Regions from separate parts of the Gorillibacterium terrae genome, predicted to be linked through region 2. Evidence: riboswitches for the same ligand, from Rfam matches in the RefSeq annotation. Region 2 holds a riboswitch; the other holds the start of a gene.
The links. Region 2 has a riboswitch for glycine ahead of gcvT (glycine cleavage system aminomethyltransferase GcvT). Riboswitches for the same ligand answer to the same signal wherever they lie in the genome.

Region 1: linked by a shared signal. The riboswitch ahead of ACSEXS_RS13240 (amino acid permease) and the one ahead of gcvT (glycine cleavage system aminomethyltransferase GcvT) in region 2 are both predicted to bind glycine.

The regions. Positions count from the first base shown of each region.
Region 1 covers NZ_JBPPGI010000003.1:129,491-137,061, reverse strand. Annotated here, with positions in the region: gene ACSEXS_RS13255 (putative protein N(5)-glutamine methyltransferase) at 1-492, opposite strand, end outside; gene ACSEXS_RS13250 (M3 family oligoendopeptidase) at 882-2,648, shown strand; gene ACSEXS_RS13245 (DUF5694 domain-containing protein) at 2,723-3,439, opposite strand; gene ACSEXS_RS13240 (amino acid permease) at 3,540-4,919, opposite strand; glycine riboswitch at 5,059-5,138, opposite strand; gene ACSEXS_RS13235 (DUF2798 domain-containing protein) at 5,317-5,829, opposite strand; gene ACSEXS_RS13230 (hypothetical protein) at 6,099-6,965, shown strand; gene ACSEXS_RS13225 (heavy-metal-associated domain-containing protein) at 6,980-7,207, shown strand; gene ACSEXS_RS13220 (hypothetical protein) at 7,256-7,571, shown strand, end outside.
Region 2 covers NZ_JBPPGI010000002.1:66,192-73,762, reverse strand. Annotated here, with positions in the region: gene gcvH (glycine cleavage system protein GcvH) at 60-458, opposite strand; glycine riboswitch at 694-788, shown strand; glycine riboswitch at 792-891, shown strand; gene gcvT (glycine cleavage system aminomethyltransferase GcvT) at 1,044-2,177, shown strand; gene gcvPA (aminomethyl-transferring glycine dehydrogenase subunit GcvPA) at 2,174-3,529, shown strand; gene gcvPB (aminomethyl-transferring glycine dehydrogenase subunit GcvPB) at 3,526-5,133, shown strand; gene ACSEXS_RS10510 (hypothetical protein) at 5,247-5,732, opposite strand; gene ACSEXS_RS10505 (hypothetical protein) at 5,814-6,416, opposite strand; gene ACSEXS_RS10500 (hypothetical protein) at 6,634-7,284, opposite strand; gene ACSEXS_RS10495 (5'-deoxyadenosine deaminase) at 7,376-7,571, opposite strand, start outside.

The DNA.
Region 1 (7,571 bases), on a different contig from region 2:
GATGCGGCCCCGAAGCTCGGAAGGCAGCGGGTCGAACAGATGCCCCTCGTACACGGTGCTCGGCGCGAAGCGGAGGTTGCGGCGGGCGCACCGCACAGCGGCCGGGTCGATATCCGCCGCGTGCAGCTCTATCCGCCGGGATCGGGTGGCCAGGACGGCGCCCAACGCCCCCGAGCCGCAGCACAGGTCAAGGACGACGCTCCCGGGTCGCGTCCATGCGGCCGCCAGGTCCGCCAGGAACACGGACCGCTGCCGGGGCACGAACACGCCGGGATCGACCTCGATCCGCAGGCCGCCGAATTCCGCCCAGCCGAGGATGTATTCCAGCGGCATCCCGGCCGCTCTCCGTTCGATGCGCCGGGCGAGTTCCTCGGAATCCGGCGTCGACGACACCAGCAGGCGGGCTTCCTCCTCCGCGAACACACTGCCGGCCGCCCGCAGCCTGTTCACCGCGGCTTCCCAACGCTCCAGCTGCTTCTCGGTATCCTCCATCGGTTATCCCCCTTGTCCCGGCAGTCGGTTTCCGTTCCAGTCTAACGGTTCCGGCTGCCGGTGGATAGGGGCTTTTTTGCGTAGGACGGGATGGATGAAAGGGAAGGGCCTGGAAAGTTTGGCTGGTAAGGAAACTCCCTTTACAGGCTCGATCTCTCCCATGCGATAATGGGTGGAGTCCTTATAGAAATCGACAACGAACCCTATCACCGCTACCTGCTGACCAAGCGCGACTGGCAGACGATGAACCCGTGACTTCCCTTCCGTTCCCGCGCGATTCCTGGGACCATCCCTTAACCTTAAGCCGATGAGGTGTGAGCATGTGAGTGTGGCTAATTACCCTGACTGTTCTGCAAAAAAAAGCCTGATGGCAACAAGGAGAGGTTAAGATGGAATTGACGTGGGAATTGGACAGCATCTACCCCGGGTTTCAATCGGAGAAATTCCGGGCGGACCGGGAGTTGGCCGGAAGCTTGGCCGCCGAATTACGAGGATGGTCCGCTCCGCCGCACGGCGAGCCGGACCCCGCCGGGGTCATGGAAGCTTTCTTGGAACGATTAAATGCCTTTAAGAAGGTGTATCTCTGCCTGTTCGGCTATGCGGAATTAAGATACAGCGCAGACGGCGATGAAGAAGCGGCGAATACGATGGACGAGCTGGAAGCAACCGCAGCGCTGGCCGAGGAGGGACTCGCCGGCTTTCGCGAATGGGTGTCCACCCTCGGAAGCGTGGAATCGTTGCTGAATTCCTCGGAATACTTGGCGAAGCATCGCTTCTATCTGCGGGAGCTGCTGGAGCAGACGCGCCATCGGCTCGGCGAAGAAGCGGAGGCCGCCATTGCCCGGATGAGGCAGACCGGTTCCAAGGCCTGGGAACGGTTGTACCGAAAAACCTCCGCCACGCTGCGGGTGGAGCTCGATGTGGACGGCAAGACACAGCGTCTGTCCTTGGCGGAGCTGCGGAATCTGGCCTATGACGCGGATGCGGCCGTCCGCCTGGCTGCTGCCCGGGCGGAGCAGGAGGCCTGCACGAGCGTGGCAGAGACGTGCGCGGCCTGCCTCAGCGCCTTATCCGGCGAAGCGTTGGCCCTCTCTGAGCTGAGAGGGTATACTTCGCCGCTCGAGAAAGTGCTGGCCGCTTCCCGGATGGACCGGGAAACGCTGGAAGCGATGCTGGCGGCCGTCGAGGAAAGCCTGCCTCTGCTCCGGCGCTATTACACCCGCAAGGCCGAGCTGCTTGGCCATTCCGGCCCGCTGCCCTTCCCTGACGTGTTTGCGCCGCTGGGCGTTGAGCAGGACGGCGGGATTCCCTATTCGGAAGCGGCCGACCTCATCGCGTCCGGGTTCGATCGGTTCAGCGGCGAGCTGGGCGGCTTCGCCCGCATGGTGTTCGAACGGCGCTGGATCGATGCCGAACCGCGCAGCGGCAAGGGGAACTTCGGGATGTGCGTCGACCTCTTCCCGCTCGGCGAAAGCCGGATCCTCGCCAGCTTCACTGGGCGTCCGGTCGACATCAGCGTGCTGGCGCATGAGATCGGCCATGCTTATCACAGCCGCTGCCTGGCCGGGCAGACAATGCTGAACACCGACTATCCGATCCCCATTGCGGAGACGGCGTCGATCTTCTGCGAGAGCTTGATTCACCGGGAACTGCTTGGGCGCGCCGGAGCCGAGGACGCGATTGCCCTGCTGGAGCGGACGCTGTCCGATACGGCCTATTATCTGGTCGATTTCTACGCCCGGTATCGGTTTGAAAGCCGGCTGTACGAACGCCGGAGGTCCGGCCCCTTCTCCGTGGAGGAATTGAATCGCCTCTTGCTCGAAGCGATGACCGAGGCCTACGGGACCAGCGTGGACCTGGACTCCCTCTCGCCGTACCAATGGATCAGCAAAGCCGGGTATTACATGGCCGGCAACGAATATCTGAATTTCCCCTATTCGTTTGGACTGCTCTTCTCCAAAGGGCTGTACGCGCAGTATAAGAAGCGGGAGAGCGGATTTGCCGAACGGTACCGCGGCTTCCTGGCCGCTACCGGCACGGCGACGATCCGCGAGGCGGCCCTGCTGCTGGACATGGACGTCCACTCTCGGGACTTCTGGCGTGAAGCACTCGCGCTGATTGCCGAGGATGTCCAGGAATTCGTAGAGCGGACGTAAATTTAAAAAGGAACCGGAACGCATCTCCGCCGATGGAGCGGGGGCGTTCTCCGGTTCCTTTTGCTATATAACGTTTACTTCAAGTAGGCGTCAACCGGCTCCAGCTCGAATAGCTCGCTCTCCCGGATGAACTGCTTCAGCAGGTAATTGTGGCCGCTGCCGTATAAGACCAGCAGCCGGTCGTCCGCTTCGGCGAGGCGGGCGACATTGGCGTATATGGTCAGGTTCCGCCGGTACCACCAGCGCAGCCAGAAGGGGCCCACGTAATCGGGATATTCGCCCATTCGGGCCCGGTACCGAATGTAGTATTGGTGATCCCGCCGGTTGAACGCTTCGTCGTTATTCTGGCGGATCATCTCCAGCACGGTTCCCGGCTTGAAGTGACTCTGGAGCCGCTGCTCGATCCACTCCTGCGATTCCCGCACCAGCTCAGGCTGCTTGCGCTCCGCTTCTTCGAAGCCCTTCTTTAACCGCTCGATGTCCTCCGGATCGAGATCCATCCAGTCGGTCGCGTACACCCGTTCATGGCCCAAGCGGTGTGCCAGCCGGAAGCCGATCTGCTGAATTTCGTTCGCCGGCAGCTCGCCTTCTTCCTCCCGGTACTGCCGGTACTCCGCATCCAGCTCCCGCTGGCGCTCCGCCACCTGCTCCACGCAGATCTTGGTCGGCTGAAACTCGGCAAGCCGATCGATCAGCTCCCGGATTTCCGCCTGCCGGTGCGGCTCTCGGATATCCTCCATCTGCTGAAAATGAACCATGCCCAACACCAGAACTACAGGTTGGCCCGTCATCGCAAGCAACCCCTTCCCCTCCTGAAAGTCCTCAATCCTATTCGACTTTCGGGAAGGAAAACCCTTCCATTCCCTCTATGGCACAGGGAATTCCTGATCCCTATCCTTCCTGAACCGCTCCCTCGCTCAGCGGCAGCCGCACCTTCCGTCGCCGAACCGCGTACAGGGCGTACAGCAGCACAAACCAGAGCGGGGTGAGCAGCAGGGCCGGGCGCGTCTCGGAGGCGAACAGCATAATCGCCAGAATCCCGGCGAACAGCGCCAACACCGCGTAATTGACGAAGGGCGTGAGGGGAGCCTTGAACGTCGATTTCGCTTGAAGCTGCGGGTTCGTCCGCTTATAACGAATATGGCAGACCAATACGATCCCCCAAACCCAGATGAAGCAGATCGCGCTGATCGTGGTCACGATGCCGAAGGCCTGCCCCGGAATCAGCTTGCTGAGCAGCGCTCCTCCGGACAGCACCAGCGTGGAGACGGCCAGCGCATTGCGGGGTACGTGATTGCGGTTGAGCTTGCCGAAGGCGACCGGAGCCTGGTCGTTGCGGCTCAGGTTATAGAGGATCCGACTCGTCGAGAACATGCCGCTGTTGCAGGCGGAGGCGGCGGAGGTGAGCACGACGAAGTTGATGATCCCGGCGGCAATCGGAATGCCGACCAGGGTGAACGTCTTGACGAACGGGCTCTCCGCCGGGCTGAGCTCGGTCCAGGGATTGATGCACAGGAGGGCGAGGATCGCCCCCACGTAGAAGAACAGGATGCGCAGCGGGATCTTGTTGATCGCCGACGGGATGTTCTTCTCGGGGTTGGCCGTCTCCGCCGCCGATACGCCGACCAGCTCTACGCCGACGAAGGCGAACACCACCATCTGGAAGGAGAGCAGGAAGCCGGTGACTCCGTTCGGGAAGAGTCCGCCGTGCCCCCAGATGTTCGTGAGCGTCACCTTCCCCGCATCGGTATGGAAGCCGATCACGAGCAGAACCGCCCCAATCGCAATCAAGGCGAGAATCGTCACAACCTTGATGAGGGCGAACCAGAATTCCAGCTCGCCGAAGTTCTTGACCGTGAGCAGATTAAGCGCAAGCAAGATGACCAGGCAGACGATGGCCGGTACCCACTGCGGAATCGCGAACCAATACCGCACATATACTCCAACCGCGATCACGTCGGCCATCGCCGTCATGATCCAGCAGAACCAGTAGGTCCAGCCGGTGACGAAGGCCGCCCGCGGCCCCAGGTAGTCCTCGGCAATGTCGGTGAACGACTGGTACCCTGCCTTGGACAGCAGGAGTTCTCCCAGCGCCCGCATGACGAAGAACACCGCAATGCCCACGATCAGGTAGGCGAGGACGATCGACGGCCCCGCCTGCTGGATCGCCCGGCCCGAGCCCAGAAACAATCCTGTGCCGATCGTACCGCCGATGGCAATGAGTTGAACGTGTCTGTTTTCCAATTCCCGTTTTAATTCTTGCTGTGCCAAAGCGCAAGCCCCCTTTTTGTTCGAAACCCGTCCCGCACACTCAACAAAAAAAGAGATTGGATGGACTCCAATCTCCGGGTGCGTCAGAATAACGGATCGAAAGGAAGGGCGAACATGGCTCCGCCAACCCTGCTTGAATCCGCACTCTTCTGTCCTTTTGCCTGAGATTGTGAACCCTTCGGCGCCGCGGATGCCCGCGGTCTCTCCAGAAGCCGCTCCTGCTATAGTGAACCCATAGCATTCATAGCCTGCTTTTTTCGTATTCGGTTGTCGGGTGAGATGTTTCGATGTGTCCCATCGTAAGCCTGATGCGAGAATATGTCAATGATATGGATTCCATTCGGTCATCGGACTAAGTGATCGGGCTGCAAAAAAACGCTTCGGACCCGCTCCAGAGTTACGAATCGGAGCGAACCGCCCGAAGCGCTTGCCGGTCCTGCCGGGCGTGCAGCATCTTCATCCCCCAACGGGCAATCGGCTGGGCAAACAGCATCTCGATCCAGAAGGCGACACCAAAATTCCGCGGCCAGATATGCAGGAAATTCTGAAACGGATGCAGGCTGATCTCCCGCATGCCCACCCAGGTGCCGATGATCGACATCCACAGGGACAACACGGTGACGTTCAGCACGATGGTCATCAGCACCCGGACGGCAAACCCATCGGTCGGCTTGAGGAACCTCGGCAGAACCCTGCCCACGATCGGTCCGGCCAGGAAACGCACGGACAGAAGGACGATGATCCACATGAACGGGATGATTTTTAGCGTATTCCAATAGACTGCTTTGCTGAAGCCGAGCTCCAGCCCGGTGATGACGGGCGCAATGGTATTGACGGACAGAATAGAGACAATCAAACCAAACAGAATCCCCTCTTTGCCGTTTCTCGGCAAGCGGGTCTCGGCATGCATCGGGTTCGACATGATCGAAATCCTCCTTTTTTTCAAGAGACTTTGTCCATTGTAACGAGGTCCTCCCCGCTTTCATAAGTGAACGTTCTGTGAACGTTTCTCCGCGACAATGGAATAATTCCTCCATGGCCCGGCCCTTCTCCCGGATATCGGGGGCGGAAGAAATTTCAAATGGGAGAGTCGGTTTGCTATAATACCGAAAGATTCTCCGGCAGAGGAATGGCAGTAAGCCTGGGCCGGAGACAACGGCAGCATAAGGGGAGGAATCCATGAACCGAACGAGACGAGGAGCCTTGTTTTTGCTCATGGCCTTCAGCCTGCTCTCGGGCTGTGTTCCGATCGGCGCCCATCAGGCCGGCGACAAGGCGGAAGAATCGGTAAAAACGGAGTTTGCGGCGTACCTGGAGAAGACCTATAACCTACGGATCGCGGAAGGCTCGGTGTTCCAGGAACGGCGGAGGGAATTGCTGCACGGAGTCGACGAAGGGGATTGGGTCGGGGTGTTTTACGACGAGCGGGACCCCGGGCTCGGCATCCAGATCAAGAAGACGAAGAACGGCATCCAGGACTTTTATTCCCCCGACCTATTCGAGTTCCGCCAGGATTGCTATCGCTTGCTGGAGCAGTACAAGCCCGGGAACCCGCTGAACCGGTTCGTCAGCGTTATCCCCGAGTATACGGAAGGGCCGTCGGATGTGTTTCCGGCCTATCTCGGCCTCCGGCTTGGCATCCTGCGCCGCAGCTTCGACCGGGAAGCGGAAATGAAGAGCGACTATGCTCTGGCCCAAGCCATCTATGAACGAACCTCGCAGTATATCAAGGAGCATGCCATCAGCACGGACACCATCCGTCCGTTCCATGCCGACTTTGCCTATTACGCCGACCGAGACTCCTTCGATCTGGACAACCTCCTCGGCTATGTGAAGAAAAAGGGCTATTTCGGCACCGATTCGGGGAGCCTCGGCAACGAGCTGTACCGCGCTTCGGCCTGGGGCTACAAGGCCTCGAAGCTGCCCGGCAAGGTCTACAAGTATGAGGTCTCCGACCCCGTTGATCCCGAGACCGGCCAGTTCGTTTCCTTCGAGGACTACCAGCGCCTGGCCAAGGAGTCGAAGGATGTTTACTGGACCGACTAAAGGAGGAACGAAACATGAAAAGAGCGGTCATGCAGCTCGAAACCTTAACCTGTCCCAGCTGTATTAAGAAAGTGGAAGGTGCTCTCAGCAAAGTCGACGGAGTGGAACAGGCTACGGTTCTCTTCAATGCCAGTAAAGCAAAGGTCGACTTCGACGACTCCCGGGTATCGGCCGAGCAGTTGAAGCAAACGGTTGAAAACCTGGGATACGAAGTGCTTGCCGTTAAGACAACTGAAGGCTAAATCGAAGGAAGCGCGGTCGGCTAGACTTAGGGGTGGCAGGTGAATTGGATGAGTTTCAAAAAGCCTCTTCTTATCGGTATTGCCGTTGCCGTATTGGTTGTAGCGGCAGGGAACATCATTATCGATAGGTATTACAGGGCGAAGTATGCTATTTTCCAGGACCATCCCGAGCTGTTTGATGCGATCAAGGATGAGACCGAGCGTCTCATGAGCCAGCAGGAGGGCCTGAGCGATACCGGAGTTACGATCCTCTACTCCACCGGCGGCAATGCTTCAGTCGATCGCTTCCACGACATGGTGAGCCTGAGCCTGCAGAACAAGATCCGGGAGCTTGATGGATGGTCGGACCGCAAGCTGAGTATTC
Region 2 (7,571 bases):
CCGGACAGTCCGGGACGGGCATGGGCCGGGCGCTTGATGGAATCGTTCCTGCGCTCTTCTTACGCCTGATCGGCGATGAGGGCTTCGTACTGCTCGGCGTTCAGCAGCTTGGACAAGGCGTCGTCCGGTTCGCCGTCGACTTCCAGCTCGACGATCCAGCCAGCTCCGTACGGGTCCGAATTGACCAGCTCGGGTTGGTCGATCAGCGCCTCGTTCAGCTTGACGACCGTTCCGCCGACCGGAGAATACAGATCGGATACGGTCTTGACCGATTCAATCGTGCCGAGGCTGTCTCCCTCCGACGTCTTCGCGCCCAGCTCGGGAAGCTCGACGAACACGATGTCTCCGAGACGGCTCTGGGCAAAATCGGTAATGCCGATCCGCACCGTGCGCGCTGCGCCTTTTGCCGCCCATTCATGCTCTTCGCTGTACAGCAAATCCGCTTTCACTTCGCTCATGGAAAGACCCTCGCTTTGATCATGCTCTTTTCGCCCCTCCGGGGAAAAGGCTGGGTAGGTAACCCGCGCCGCACATGCGGCATACGTATTAAAAGTACCGGATCGGTGCCGGGCCTGTCAATGGGGCAGTCCGGGGCAGCGGATTTAGTGGAAGTTATCTTGACACGGCCGGTTTTTTCGCTTATTAATGGAGTGAGGAGTTCACAAATGCGACAAACATCATACAGCACAGCGGATGAACGCAATGGGAGAGATTACCTAGACTTACGGTAACGCCGAAGGAGTAAGCCGCCAGGTGAATCTCTCAGGCAAAAGGACCATTGCCGGACGCGTCTCTGGAGAGCGCCCGCCCGCGCGGGACACCCAAGGGGAAACTTGCCGCAGAAGCGCACCGCTTCCGGGCCAAGGTAACTCTCAGGTACAAAGGACAGAGGAAAAGCACGGTTTCCCAAGGGGAAGCTGTCCGCTTTTCGCTTCTGTCCTTTTTTGGTTCCGGGCCGCTCCACCGGGAGGCCTGCGAAAAAGCGGCGAGGCGGAGAAGCCGGATATTCCCCATTCGACCAGTTCAGCGAGAGGTGAGAAGGAATGACCGTACTCAAGCAAACCCCGTTATACCCGCTCTACGCGGAGACGGAAGGCGCCCGCACGATCGACTTCGGCGGCTGGGAGCTGCCCGTGCAGTTCTCCGGCATTCAGGCGGAGCATGACGCCGTCCGGGAGCGAGCCGGCCTGTTCGACGTCTCCCACATGGGCGAGGTCGAGGTCCGCGGCGATGCGGCCGAGGCCTGGCTGCAAAAGCTTACCGTCAACGACGTGGCGAAGCTCGCCGACGGCTCCGCCCAGTACAGCCTGATGTGCTACGAGGACGGCGGCACGGTGGACGATCTGCTGGTCTACCGCATCGAGGCCGGGCGCTACCTGCTCGTGCTGAACGCGGCGAATTTGCAAAAAGACCTGGAATGGCTGAACCGGCATCTGGCGGACGGCGTGACGCTGACGGACCGAAGCGCCGAGACGGCGCTCCTGGCGCTGCAAGGACCGCTTGCCGCCCGGATCATCGCCAAGGTTGCAGCCGATCCGACGGAATTGTCCGCGCTGAGACCCTTCACCTTCCTCGCGGAAACGGAAGTCTGCGGCGTGAAGGCGCTCGTCTCGCGCACGGGCTACACCGGCGAGGACGGCTTCGAGCTGTACGCGGATGCCGCGGACGCCCCGGCGCTGTGGCGGGGGCTGCTCGAAGCCGGAAAACCGGAAGGCCTTATCCCCATCGGCCTCGGGGCGCGCGATACGCTGCGCTTCGAGGCGGGGCTCTCGCTGTACGGGCAGGAGCTATCCGCGGCTATCTCGCCGCTTGAGGCGGGGCTCGCCCGCTTCGTCAAGCTGGACAAGGGCGACTTCATCGGCCGCGAAGCGCTGGCGCGGCAGAAGGAAGCGGGCGTTCCGCGCCGGATGGTCGGCATCGAGATGGTCGACCGCGGCATTCCCCGGCCGCATTACCCGCTGTACGCGGGACCGGAGGAGTCGGCCGAACGGATCGGCGAAGTGACGACCGGCACCCGCTCTCCGAGCCTCAAGCGGGACTTGGGGCTGGCTCTGGTGAAGGCGGACTCCGCCGAGCCGGGAACGGAGCTCTGGATCGAGATCCGCGGCAAACGGTTGAAGGCCGTTGTGATCGGCCTTCCCTTCTACAAACGAACCCGAAAGGAGGCGGCGAAATGAAGCACCGCTATCTGCCCATGACCGAGCAGGACCAGGCGGCCATGCTGAACGAAATCGGCGTGGCCGCCGTGGAGGACCTGTTCGCCGATATCCCCGCCGACGTCCGGTTTCAGGGACGTCTCGCCGTATCCGAAGCGCTGGACGAATACGAGCTGCTGAGGCATATGCGGGAGCTGGCCGGCCGGAACGCCGACACGGACCGCTACGCCAGCTTTCTTGGAGCGGGCCTCTACGACCACCATGTGCCGGTGGTCATCAACCATATCATCTCCCGCTCCGAATTCTATACGGCGTACACGCCGTATCAGCCGGAGATCAGCCAGGGCGAGCTGCAGGCGATCTTCGAATTTCAGTCGTACATCTGCGAGCTGACCGGCATGGCCGCGGCCAACGCCAGCATGTACGATGGCGCGACGGCGCTCGCCGAAGCGGGCTCGCTTGCGGCGGCCCATACCCGCCGCCGCAAGCTGGTCGTCTCCCGCGCCGTCCACCCCGAGGCGCGGCAGATTCTGAAGACCACCGCCCACGGGCTGAACCTGGAGGTGGTCGAGATCGGCTTGGCCGGCGGCGTGACCGATCCGGCGGCGCTTGCTGCCGCCGTCGACGGCGACACCGCCGCGGTGCTGGTCCAGTCGCCGAACTTCCTCGGCGCCGTGGAGGACCTCTCCGCCATGGAGCCGGTCGTACACGGCGCAGGCGGGCTGTTCATCGTCAGCGCCAACCCGCTGGCGCTGGGGCTGCTCGAAGCGCCGGGCCGCCTCGGCGCGGACATCTGCGTCGGGGACGCCCAGCCGCTCGGCATCAACGCCTCCTTGGGCGGCCCGACCTGCGGCTTCTTCGCCGTCACGGATGCGCTGAAGCGGAAGATGCCCGGCCGGATCGTCGGCCAGACCGTCGACCGCGAGGGCCGTCGCGGCTTCGTGCTGACGCTGCAGACCCGCGAGCAGCACATCCGCCGCGAGAAGGCGACGTCCAACATCTGCTCCAACCAGGCGCTGCTGGCCCTGTGCGCCTCCGTCTACCTGTCCGTAATGGGCAAGGAAGGCTTGCGCGAGGCGGCAACGCTAAATCTGCAAAAAGCTCACTATGCCGCCCGAACGCTCGCGGCGGTCAAAGGGCTTACGCTCGCGCTGCCCGCTCCCTTCTTCAATGAATTCGCCGTCAAGCTGCCGGAAGGCGCCAAGCCGTCCGAGGTGAACGAGAGGCTGCTCGCCGCCGGCTTCATCGGCGGCTACGACCTGGGGAAGGATTATCCGGAATTTGCCGGGCACTTGCTCTTCGCCGTCACCGAACGGCGCACCAAGGCGGAGATCGATCGGTTTGCCGCCGCACTGGAGGGGATAGTCGGATGAAGCCAACCGAGATGATGAACCCGGCGCGCCTTTGTTATACGGCGGACACCGGAGCAACCGGCGGAACGGAGAACGCCGTCTCGACCGCCGGGACCCACGAACCGGAGCCCTCCGGTTCCGCCGCCGCCGAAGCCCGCAATCCGCTCGCCGAGCGCGATCAGCCGCTCGTCTTCGAGCTCAGCCGCCCCGGCCGCATCGCGTACTCGCTGCCCGCCTGCGACGTGCCGGAGGATGATCCGGCATCGCTGATTCCGGCGCATCTCTTGCGGTCGAAGCCCGCCGAGCTGCCCGAGCTGTTCGAGGTGGATGTCATCCGCCATTATACCGCCCTGTCGCGCCGCAACTTCGGCATCGACAACGGCTTTTATCCGCTCGGCTCCTGCACGATGAAATACAACCCGAAGATTAACGAAGACACCGCCCGCTTCCCCGGCTTCGCCAAAATCCATCCGTATCAGCCCGAATCGTCGATCCAAGGAGCGCTTGAGCTGATGTACACGCTCCAGCAGGACCTGGCGGCTCTGACCGGGATGGATCAGGTCACGCTGCAGCCGGCGGCCGGGGCGCACGGCGAATGGACCGGACTGATGATGATCCGCGCCTACCATGAGAAGAACGGCGAGAAGCGCACCAAGGTGATCGTCCCCGATTCCTCGCACGGCACCAATCCGGCCAGCGCCACCGCCGCGGGCTTCGAAACCGTGACGATCCGCTCCACCGCCGACGGGCTTGTGGACCTGGATGCGCTCCGGGCTGCGGTCGGTTCCGATACGGCCGCGCTGATGCTGACCAACCCGAACACGCTCGGCCTGTTCGAACGCGACATCCGCGCCATCGCCGACATCGTGCATGAGGCCGGCGGGCTCGTCTACTACGACGGCGCCAACTCCAATGCCATTATGGGCATCACCCGCCCCGGCGACATGGGCTTCGACGTCGTGCACCTCAACCTGCACAAGACGATGAGCACGCCGCACGGCGGAGGCGGCCCCGGAGCCGGTCCGGTCGGCGTGAAGGCGAAGCTGATCCCGTTCCTGCCGAGCCCGCTCGTCGTCCGGACGGCGGACGGGACCTATACGCTCGATGCGGACCGTCTCGATTCCATCGGCCGGGTCAAGGCCTATTACGGCAACTTCGGTATCCTCGTCCGCGCCTATACCTACATTCGCACCTATGGGCCGGAGGGGCTGCGGCGCGTCTCCGAATGCGCCGTGCTGAACGCCAACTACATGCGCAAGCGCCTGTCCGCCTATTATGAGGCGCCGTACGACCGGATCTGCAAGCACGAGTTCGTCCTCTCCGGCAAAAAACTCGCCGCGCACGGCGTCCGGACGCTCGACGTCGCCAAGCGGCTGCTCGACTTCGGCTATCATCCGCCGACGATCTATTTCCCGCTCAACGTCGAGGAATGCATCATGATCGAGCCGACCGAGACGGAGAGCAAGGAGACGCTCGACGGCTTCATCGACACGATGATCCGGATCGCCCAAGAGGCCGAGTCGAATCCCGAGCTGCTGCTGGGCGCACCGTACTCCACATCGGTCCGCCGCCTCGACGAGGCGCTGGCCGCCCGCAAGCCGGTGCTCAACTGCTCCTGCGGCTGAGACCGAGGGGTGTTCTTTCGAACATAACTAAAGAAAACCAGGGAAACCGGCTGAACTCTCTTCCGGGCTCCCTGGTTTTTTCTTTGACCGCAACCTGACCGCAACTCATCGATTCACCAGTTATCCGCCTGATTCTTACCGTCCGAGGCCTCTTTGCCCTCTGATAAAACATCAAAGACTTCCCGAAAGAGATAGGTCGCGTCGGCAGGCTCGGCTTGATATCTTTTGTGGTTGATATACAGATAGCCTTTATCATTAATATCCATGTCAAAGTTCTGATTTGGGCCATTTTTATTGGTATAAAATACGACGAAGTTGATGACTTCCCCGTCATTTCGAATATAGCGATTGCTCCAGCTTCTCTTATAGTTACAAGAATACAATAGCTGTAAAATCTTAGATATCGTTTCTTGATCGTGAATTGGATGATTGAAGATATCAACTTTTCCTTGATGGATATAATATCCAAAATCAAGATGGCTGATTGTCTGGGCAGGGGGCAAGAATTCGCTCGCCGTTACCGGGGTTTTAAAATAATAAATAGCACCACCTATCACTACTGCCAGAAGGATACTCAAGAAAATGAATAATCTTTTCACAATATCCCCCTCTATAACGATAATCCTTCCGGTGGCACGAAGCAGTATAGCTCGACGGTTCAGCCAAGCAACCCTCGATCCCTAGAAAAGATCCGCAACCTCTTTCGTAAAGCTGGCCAGCTCGGTCACTAGCGTATTGCTCTCCCTAGCATGGGACAGAGCAATCAGTTCGACGGACACGCCTTCGGCCTCAAACGAGTAGGAGGCCATGTCGGTCGCCGGGAAACCCGGGTCGTACGAATCGGCGTACTTGCCTTCCTTCGCATTGTAATAGCCCGAAACGTAATCGCTGCTGTGCTTCCATTCCTTGCCGCTCCTGCGGGAGGAAGTGGCGCTCAGGCTCATGATGATGACGATGCCGCTTTCCTTATTCTTATAGACGAACATTTGCTGTCTGGCATACAACCCGTCCAACCCCAGGTCCTGCCTGCCGGCCACGCCCTCGGGGACGACCAACGTGTGATTGCTCTCTCCGATCAATTCGGTGTAAGGGGCAGGCTGGAACTTGCTCCGGATCTTCTCGACCTTCCGGCGAAAATCATCCAGGCGATAGTCGGGCTCCCCCGCCGAAGCCGGAGCCGTCTCCCTCATCCTGCCGAATTCATAACCGGTCAAGCACAGGACCGCGCAGGCGAGGAGGGCAAGCCCTCCACGGACAATCGGATTCGCTCGAATCTGCTTCATCTCCCTTGCGACGGAATGGGTCTGCCCTTTACTTCAAAAATGCAAGTGCGGGGCAAACGGTTGCAGCCCAAAGACATGATTATGTGACGATCCGGTGTACATAAAAAAGCCAAGCCGTCCGGAATCCTCCAGTCGGGCTTGGCTTACGCTTCCCAGCCATGCTAATGGTCGGTGCATCGCTTCCCTGCGGCTGCTCCCGCAGGGTGGAGCCGCAGGGTTAGTCCGGTCGGTCTCCCTTGTGCTCCGGCTCGGCAGGGATCGCCGGAGTCGACGGAGCTACCTCGCTGTGGCCCAGCGATTGCCCATCCTCAAGAACCGACTTGTCGGCGGCAGGGACGACCGCGGTCTCCGTGCGAACCGCGGGAGGTGCCGGGATCGTGGGGGCCGCACTAGACGCCGGTGTCAGCGGAACCGCCGCATCGGGATCGGCCGTCGGAGAAGCAGGAAAGGCTGCGTCTTCCCCGGTCTGCTCATTCGCCTGCGGCGCTTGTCCCGGGGTGGCCCTATCCTCCTGCACGGAAGCCGGATACGACACCACCGGCTCGTCGGCAAACCGGTCGCCTTGTGGAGCCTGTTCGGACTTGCTCTCCTTGCCGCCCTTCACATCTTGAATCTGCTGTTCAATTCGGGAAAGCTCCGTCTTCTCCCGCCGGATTTCGGCGGCTGCGGCCTGAATAGCATCGGCCGCTTCCGGAAGCTGATCCCGGTCGTAGGCGTCGAACACCGATCGGCCCAGCTTGGCATACAGCTTTTCGATATCCCGCTTCTTGCCGACCGCGAGCGCGTGCAGACGGGTCGTCTCCAGCGTTTCCTTCGCGATCTCCGAGGCCTTCTCTGCGCCCTCCCGCAGCTTATCCATCCATCCCATATCGGTCACCATCCTCTGTGAATTCGTTCGGTCTTGGTTCGATTATAGCCGAATCGGACGGAAAGCGCTCCCTACTCGCCCAAATTTCTCCTCAAGCCAGCGAGGTCCGGTCGAGTAGCCGCTTGATCGAGCGGTCCGCCTCCCTCAGCACGAGGTCCTTATCGACGGTTCTCACGATTCCCCGCTCCATGACGATCTTGCCGCCGATGATCGTTGTCTCCACATCCGCACGGGTCGCGGAATAGACAAGCCGGGAAATCGGATCGACGTCGTAGGCCGGGAAGGTA